2 regions of the Bacillus sp. SRL543 genome follow, and region 1 is predicted to be linked to the other one. Evidence: a T-box and tRNA genes for the amino acid it is inferred to sense, from the RefSeq annotation. Region 1 holds a T-box; the other holds one or more tRNA genes.
What was found. The T-box of region 1 lies ahead of AC4E8B_RS18565 (valine--tRNA ligase). A T-box ahead of a tRNA ligase gene usually reads a tRNA of that ligase, here a tRNA-Val.

Region 2: it has a tRNA-Val gene. The T-box ahead of AC4E8B_RS18565 (valine--tRNA ligase) is inferred to sense a tRNA for this amino acid. The anticodon was not compared.

What each region holds. Positions count from the first base shown of each region.
Region 1 covers NZ_OZ481794.1:3,621,005-3,625,197, forward strand. The annotation lists gene AC4E8B_RS18565 (valine--tRNA ligase) at 1-1,802, opposite strand, end outside; T-box leader at 1,874-2,111, opposite strand; gene AC4E8B_RS18570 (hypothetical protein) at 2,272-2,463, shown strand; gene ysxE (spore coat protein YsxE) at 2,469-3,542, opposite strand; gene AC4E8B_RS18580 (LysM peptidoglycan-binding domain-containing protein) at 3,660-4,193, opposite strand, start outside.
Region 2 covers NZ_OZ481794.1:169,572-173,764, forward strand. The annotation lists rRNA gene AC4E8B_RS00940 (23S ribosomal RNA) at 1-1,450, shown strand, start outside; rRNA gene rrf (5S ribosomal RNA) at 1,570-1,686, shown strand; tRNA gene AC4E8B_RS00950 (tRNA-Asn) at 1,698-1,772, shown strand; tRNA gene AC4E8B_RS00955 (tRNA-Thr) at 1,809-1,881, shown strand; tRNA gene AC4E8B_RS00960 (tRNA-Glu) at 1,915-1,989, shown strand; tRNA gene AC4E8B_RS00965 (tRNA-Val) at 1,994-2,069, shown strand; tRNA gene AC4E8B_RS00970 (tRNA-Thr) at 2,075-2,150, shown strand; tRNA gene AC4E8B_RS00975 (tRNA-Tyr) at 2,179-2,263, shown strand; tRNA gene AC4E8B_RS00980 (tRNA-Gln) at 2,337-2,411, shown strand; tRNA gene AC4E8B_RS00985 (tRNA-Lys) at 2,418-2,490, shown strand; tRNA gene AC4E8B_RS00990 (tRNA-Gly) at 2,544-2,618, shown strand; tRNA gene AC4E8B_RS00995 (tRNA-Ala) at 2,624-2,699, shown strand; gene rocF (arginase) at 2,909-3,805, shown strand; gene AC4E8B_RS01005 (aspartyl-phosphate phosphatase Spo0E family protein) at 3,843-4,004, opposite strand; gene sigW (RNA polymerase sigma factor SigW) at 4,192-4,193, shown strand, end outside.

The sequences.
Region 1 (4,193 bases):
GTCAGGTCGATGTCTTCATATTTCAGGCCGGCCATATTCATAAGAGCAAAGCGGGAGGCATTCCAAATTTTATTGGCAAAATTCCACGTCGCTTCTACCTTTTCCATGCTGAAGCGCAGATCCTGTCCAGGCGAGCTGCCAGTCGAAAGGAAGTAGCGGAGTGAATCGGCACCATACTGGGCAATTACGTCCATCGGATCTACTCCGTTGCCGAGTGATTTGCTCATTTTCCTGCCTTGCTCATCTCTTACCAGTCCGTGGATGAGTACATCCTTGAATGGGCGCTCTCCTGTGAACTCGAGGCCTTGGAAGATCATCCGCGATACCCAGAAGAAAATGATATCATAGCCTGTTACAAGGCTTGCAGTCGGATAATAGCGTTTGAAATCAGGATTTTCTTCATCAGGCCAGCCCATTGTAGAGAATGGCCACAGGGCGGAGCTGAACCAGGTATCAAGAACATCATTATCCTGGGTCCAATTCTCCGCATCAGCCGGCGGCTCGGAATCTACATACACCTCGCCTGTTTCCTTGTGATACCATGCCGGTATCCGGTGGCCCCACCAAAGCTGCCTGGAGATGCACCAGTCGCGTATGTTTTCCATCCAGCGGAGGTACGTGTTTTCAAAACGGTCAGGGACGAAGTTGACTTTGTCTTCCTTCTGCTGAAGGGCCACCGCTTCATCTGCCAGCGGCTGCATCTTGACGAACCACTGTGTGGACAGATACGGCTCGACAACAGCTCCGCTCCGCTCAGAATGGCCGACAGAATGCATATGCTCTTCAATTTTGAAGAGTACACCGCTGTCCTGCAGGTCCTTCACGATCTGCTTGCGGCACTCAAAACGGTCGAGGCCGTTGTATTTGCCGGCATTTTCATTCATGGTTCCGTCCTCGTTCATAACAAGGATGCGCGGAAGATCGTGGCGGTTCCCGATTTCAAAATCGTTCGGGTCATGGGCAGGAGTGATTTTTACTGCACCAGATCCGAATTCCTTATCCACATAATCATCGGCAACAATCGGGATTTCACGTCCGGTAATCGGCAGGACAACCATTTTTCCGATCAGATGCTGATAGCGTTCGTCTTCTGGGTGAACCGCTACCGCTGTATCGCCAAGCATGGTCTCAGGACGGGTTGTGGCAACCTCAATATATCCTGACCCGTCAGCAAGCGGATAGTTCATATGATAAAAGGCGCCCTGGACATCCTGATGGATAACCTCTATATCTGAAAGAGCCGTCTTTGTTGCAGGATCCCAGTTGATGATATATTCGCCGCGGTAGATCAGCCCTTTTTTATAAAGAGAGACAAATACTTTATTGACTGCCTTTGAAAGCCCCTCATCCATTGTGAAGCGCTCGCGGCTGTAATCGAGCCCGAGGCCAAGCTTAGACCATTGCTGGCGGATATGCTCTGCATATTCCTCTTTCCACTTCCAGGTTTCTTCAACAAATTTTTCCCGGCCAAGGTCATAGCGGGATTTCCCTTCGCTTTTCAGCTTCTGCTCGACTTTCGCCTGTGTTGCGATGCCGGCATGGTCCATTCCCGGAAGCCATAATACATCATAGCCCTGCATCCGCTTCATGCGGGTAAGGATATCCTGCAGCGTCGTATCCCAGGCATGGCCCAGGTGCAGTTTGCCTGTTACATTCGGCGGCGGGATGACGATGGTATAAGGCTCTTTGCTTTCATCATCCTTCGCTTCAAAAAATTTGCTCCCGATCCACCATTCATACCGTCCTTTTTCAATATTCTGGGGATCATACTTTGTTGGCATCGCCAGTTCATTATTTTCCATTTGATTTCCTTCCTTCCTTGTATCTATGCGTGTTTTAAGTACCTGGACAAATAAAAAACTCCATTCGTCAATAAAAGGACGAATGGAGTTGATTTCGCGGTACCACCTTTTTTCCGGGCAAGTATTGCAGTCCTGCCAGGCGCTTAATAAGATAACGGTTTTCCCGTCTTCCACTACTGTGAACAGATTCTGTTCGCGGAAGAAGCTCAAGGGCGACATTCCAATGATTCTGCCTGAAAAACCTCTCAGCCTCCGGTTTTCCTCTCTTTAAGCAGCTTGCACTGTACTCTTCCCTGTCAATGCTTTTCTGATGATATATATGATATAGTACCGAATTTCGCTGTTTATAGTCAATAAGTATCGGCAATATTTTTTAAAATCATACATCACCCCGTACGATTCTAAAAAATAGGCACTTAACCAGGGAAGGGGTCATAGAATGGAGTAAAAGAGATTAGGGGGAGAACAGATGAAGAGGAAATTCAATCCTTATACTTTGCCTCCGTGGCTGAGGACCTTTAGAAGCGTTTGTGCCCAATTCATTATTCCCTTCTGCGTTTTTCAGGGAATACGGACCATTCTCATTCCGACCACCTTTGATGTTCTTTTGCTTTCGGTCTTTATTTTGCTTGCTTTGGCGCTGCATCTTGAATTCATTTAGAGCCCTCAGGACGAATTGTCCGGGGCTCCTTCCTGTTCGGCCTGTGCCTTTGCGGCTGCTTCCTGGGCCTGCTGCTTCTGCCTCTCGACTTCATCGATCCTCATGACAATGTATTCGGTGTTCTTCAGCAGCCAGAATTGCCGCTGGAACTGCTGGACAAGCTTTCTTTCATTTGCGGCACCGCGGTTTTTGTGATAGGTTTCCGCCTCCCTCAGAACAGGGCCCGGATGGGCAAGATAGCTCTGGAACAAAAGCATTTCATCCTGCTTGAACGGCATATATTTGAAGTAAGTATACAGCCATTCAACACTTTCATCGCTCCGCTTCGGGTAACTTCTGAGCGATCGTGACAGAAACGGCAGGAGATCATGCAGCGGGGAAGCCTGGCGCGACTTTTCAAAATTGCTGAAATAGCCGTAGCCTCTTTCATCATACAGAAAATGCTCTGTCGAGACCTTCCCATGGATAATGACGGTCCGCGCTTTTTCATCATCTTTCGTTTTTTCATGCCAGTCCTTCAGTTTGCCTTTCGAGAATTTCAGGGCCTGGGTTATATCATGGTAATACAGGCAGAACAGAAGCTCAAATGGCGCCATATACTGCTTTCTTTCGCATTCTTCAATGAATCCCTCACAAAACTCGGTCTCTTTCTCCCAGGCAAGCAGGGTCTTCTCATAATGCTCCTGCCGCTCCTCACCGGTCACATTGACTTCCTTCAATGAGAGCGTATGCAGCCTTGCAAGCTCCCGGAACATCTGCTGATGGCGTTCAAATCGGTTTTCCTTTTCTTCGTTGGCCAGCCATGGCATTAAATAATACAGTTCACTTTCATGAAAAACAGCATAGCGGCCGTCTGCAGCCGGATATATCGGTACGATCCGGTTGTAGCCTCTCTGATAAAGGGACTGCACCTGCCTGATAAAATCGGTCCCTTGCTGGGCTTTCAGCTTTTTCAGAGCAAATACGCCTTTATCGGAATAAATCTTCCTGGTCCTGCCGTAGTCCTCCACAAAGTGGGGCTGGACAGCATAGTGCTTTAAAATCGGGGAAACCGCTGCTAATCTGTTGCTTCCTTCCATACGAGTGTCCCACTTTCTTATTGGGTTGGTGATACTCCGGAAATAAAAGAAACAGTTGAACAGGTACCTGCATACCTGCCCAGCCTGTTTCAAACTTGCCTTATTGGCTGCAGCCGGCTATTTCTGATAGGCATGTGCAGGAACATAAAGCACCTGGCCTTCATAAATATCCTGGCTCAGCTCCAGGTGATTGACTCTTAGCAGCGCCGGAACAGGAACCTCATATCTTTCAGCGATGATATCGAGCGTATCGCCCTGCTGAACGATGCACACCTTCATCCTGGCAGACTGCTCTTCTTCCTTTCGGGCAAGAAACTCAGCCAGCGACAAGCTCTTGCTTTTTTTCTTAGCAGCTGATTTCTTCTTCTTTGGCGCCTGGTCAGAGGAAGATTCGCTTTCTTCCTGCTGCGCCTTGAAGCCGGTCAGTATTTCTGCAGGCTGCACTTCTGTCTTCTTATCGCCGGCATAAGTATTATCTGCTGGAATTTCACTCCTGAACGATGAAAAGGCAATGTCAGGCACTTGTTCTGCTGGTTCAGCATGGTATGCTGCTTCTGGTGCCGGAAGCTCATGATCTTTGCTGATGGCATCAAAAAACGCCGCAGGCTTTTCTTCTTTTTCAGCCTCCTCCGGCTGCTTTCTCGCTTCGGC
Region 2 (4,193 bases), 1.5 Mb from region 1:
AGGATAGGGCAAGCGCGCTGTTGGATATGCGCGTCCAAGCAGTTAGGCTGCAAACGAGGCAAATCCCGTTTGCATAAGGCTGAGCTGTGATGGCGAGGGAAATTTAGTACCGAAGTTCCTGATTCCACACTGCCAAGAAAAGCCTCTAGCGAGGGAAAAGGTGCCCGTACCGCAAACCGACACAGGTAGGCGAGGAGAGAATCCTAAGGTGAGCGAGAGAACTCTCGTTAAGGAACTCGGCAAAATGACCCCGTAACTTCGGGAGAAGGGGTGCTTTTTAGGGTGAATAGCCCGGAAAAGCCGCAGTGAATAGGCCCAGGCGACTGTTTAGCAAAAACACAGGTCTCTGCGAAGCCGCAAGGCGAAGTATAGGGGCTGACGCCTGCCCGGTGCTGGAAGGTTAAGAGGAGGGGTTAGCGCAAGCGAAGCTCTGAATCGAAGCCCCAGTAAACGGCGGCCGTAACTATAACGGTCCTAAGGTAGCGAAATTCCTTGTCGGGTAAGTTCCGACCCGCACGAAAGGCGTAACGATCTGGGCACTGTCTCAACGAGAGACTCGGTGAAATTATAGTACCTGTGAAGATGCAGGTTACCCGCGACAGGACGGAAAGACCCCGTGGAGCTTTACTGCAGCCTGATATTGAATTTTGGTACAGCTTGTACAGGATAGGTAGGAGCCTTTGAAGCCGGAGCGCCAGCTTCGGTGGAGGCATTGGTGGGATACTACCCTGGCTGTATTGAAATTCTAACCCGCGCCCCTGATCGGGGCGGGAGACAGTGTCAGGCGGGCAGTTTGACTGGGGCGGTCGCCTCCTAAAAAGTAACGGAGGCGCCCAAAGGTTCCCTCAGAATGGTTGGAAATCATTCGCAGAGTGTAAAGGCACAAGGGAGCTTGACTGCGAGACCTACAAGTCGAGCAGGGACGAAAGTCGGGCTTAGTGATCCGGTGGTTCCGCATGGAAGGGCCATCGCTCAACGGATAAAAGCTACCCCGGGGATAACAGGCTTATCTCCCCCAAGAGTCCACATCGACGGGGAGGTTTGGCACCTCGATGTCGGCTCATCGCATCCTGGGGCTGTAGTCGGTCCCAAGGGTTGGGCTGTTCGCCCATTAAAGCGGTACGCGAGCTGGGTTCAGAACGTCGTGAGACAGTTCGGTCCCTATCCGTCGTGGGCGCAGGAAATTTGAGAGGAGCTGTCCTTAGTACGAGAGGACCGGGATGGACGCACCGCTGGTGTACCAGTTGTCTTGCCAAAGGCATCGCTGGGTAGCTATGTGCGGAAGGGATAAGTGCTGAAAGCATCTAAGCATGAAGCCCCCCTCGAGATGAGATTTCCCATAGCGTCAAGCTAGTAAGATCCCTGAAAGATGATCAGGTTGATAGGTCTGAGGTGGAAGCGTGGTGACACGTGGAGCTGACAGATACTAATAGATCGAGGACTTAACCACAATTGATTACTCTGTCATTCTTCTTCTGCATTATCTAGTTTTGAGAGAATAAAATTTTCAAAAATTCTCTTGCAAACTGAATACAAGATGGTATAATAATACTTGTCTTGAAAAAATAGTCTGGTGGCGATAGCGAGAAGGTCACACCCGTTCCCATACCGAACACGGAAGTTAAGCTTCTCAGCGCCGATGGTAGTTGGAGGTTCTCCTCCTGTGAGAGTAGGACGCTGCCGGGCGAAACAATTATTCCGCAGTAGCTCAGTGGTAGAGCATTCGGCTGTTAACCGAACGGTCGCAGGTTCGAGTCCTGCCTGCGGAGCCATTCTTATCCTTAATACCATTAAGGTATTGGGCTAATGCTTCCATAGCTCAGTAGGTAGAGTGCTTCCATGGTAAGGAAGAGGTCACCGGTTCGAGCCCGGTTGGAAGCTTAAAGAAACTATAACTTGTTAATAGAATAGCAAGGCCCCTTGGTCAAGCGGTTAAGACACCGCCCTTTCACGGCGGTAACACGGGTTCGAATCCCGTAGGGGTCACCATTTTGGAGGATTAGCTCAGCTGGGAGAGCATCTGCCTTACAAGCAGAGGGTCGGCGGTTCGATCCCGTCATCCTCCACCATATATGCCGGTTTAGCTCAATTGGTAGAGCAACTGACTTGTAATCAGTAGGTTGGGGGTTCAAGTCCTCTAGCCGGCACCATTTCCTTTGCAGATTTGTAATGGAATGTGGAGGGGTAGCGAAGTGGCTAAACGCGGCGGACTGTAAATCCGCTCCCTCCGGGTTCGGCGGTTCGAATCCGTCCCCCTCCACCATTTGAATAAAAACTCCAGATTTGGACAATCTTATAAATGTCCTTTTTATTTTGACCGTCAGGTCATTGATTGATGGGCTATAGCCAAGCGGTAAGGCAACGGACTTTGACTCCGTCATGCGTTGGTTCGAATCCAGCTAGCCCAGCCATTTTTTGAGCCATTAGCTCAGTCGGTAGAGCATCTGACTTTTAATCAGAGGGTCGAAGGTTCGAGTCCTTCATGGCTCATCATAGCAGGACAGGCCTTAGGTTTCAGAACCCTAAGGTCTGTCCTGATGAATGCGGAAGTAGTTCAGTGGTAGAACATCACCTTGCCAAGGTGGGGGTCGCGGGTTCGAATCCCGTCTTCCGCTCCATTTTCGGGGCCTTAGCTCAGCTGGGAGAGCGCCTGCTTTGCACGCAGGAGGTCAGCGGTTCGATCCCGCTAGGCTCCACCATTACTACATACATCTTACCTTAAACCCTGCCGGGTTTAAGGTTTTTTTTATGTCTGCAGCCTTCTTCAGGAATTCCCCGCCAGCTCTTTTGACTATTTAGATTTTTCGGAAAAACACGTATATATATGCATGTTTTTGTCGAGTTGAGTCATTGCTTTGAAAGCGGTTAAAATGAGAGTAGTACAGGGGTGAAGGAGGAATATAAAGAGATGAAGAAATTATCTATTATCGGGATGCCAATGGATCTTGGCCAAATGAGGCGAGGCGTTGATATGGGTCCAAGTGCCATCCGCTATGCCGGTGTAAATGAACGTTTGAAATCTTTATTTGATCAGATACACGATATGGGCGATATTGCAATCGGGCGCCCGGAAGTGATGATTGATCCGGATACCAATCTGCGTAATCTTGAGCTGATTGCAGAAAAGACCGGCCAGCTGGCAGAAAAGGTTGATGAAGTGATCAAGGATGGTTCTTTTCCGCTTGTGCTGGGCGGAGACCATAGCATTGCAATCGGTACGCTGGCCGGGGTATCACGGCACTATAAGAACATGGGTGTCATCTGGTATGATGCCCATGGCGACCTGAACACGGCAGAAACATCTCCTTCAGGCAATATCCATGGCATGCCGCTGGCGGCTTCCCTCGGCATTGGCCATCCGCTGCTGACTGAGATAGGGGGCTATTCACCGAAGGTAAAGCCTGAGAATATCGTCATCATCGGGGCGAGGGCCCTGGATGAGGGAGAGAAAGAGCTTGTGAAGGAAAAGGGGATCAAAGTATATACGATGCATGAGATTGACAGGCTCGGGATGACACGGGTGATGGAAGAAGCCATTGAGTATCTCAAGGACCGCACCGATGGTGTCCATCTGTCATTAGATCTGGACGGGCTCGACCCCAACGATGCACCAGGCGTTGGAACGCCGGTCATAGGCGGCATCAGCTACCGTGAAAGCCACCTGGCGATGGAAATGCTGGCAGAAGCTGAGCTGATCACCTCAGCTGAATTCGTAGAGGTCAATCCGATCCTCGATGATAAGAATAAGACGGCATCAGTAGCCGTCGCGCTGATGGGATCTCTTTTCGGAGAAAAGCTCCTGTAGAATTGGATATAAAAAAAGCGGTAGCTTGATTTTCAAGCTACCGCTTTTTTCCGATTAAATGATTGTATCTGTTCAGCAATGAATCCAGCCTCGTACTGGCTTCAATTACATTATGGCTGGACAAAGATGTTCGGGAAGCTAGCTGGACCATTTCTTTGCGGCATTTTTCAATATCCTGCAACAGTTCTTGGACACCCATTTACAAAAAACCTGCCTTTTCCTCAGCTTAATTAGTCCCTTTATACCCCAACTAAAACTTTTTAAACATGAAGAAGTAAATTTTTGTTAAAATAATAGTTATTGAGAAATTTTATTAAAAAAATGAAACCTTTTCCGCTATCGATCCGTAATATCGTATAGCCGCATTAGAGCGGAGGTAACTAGAAAT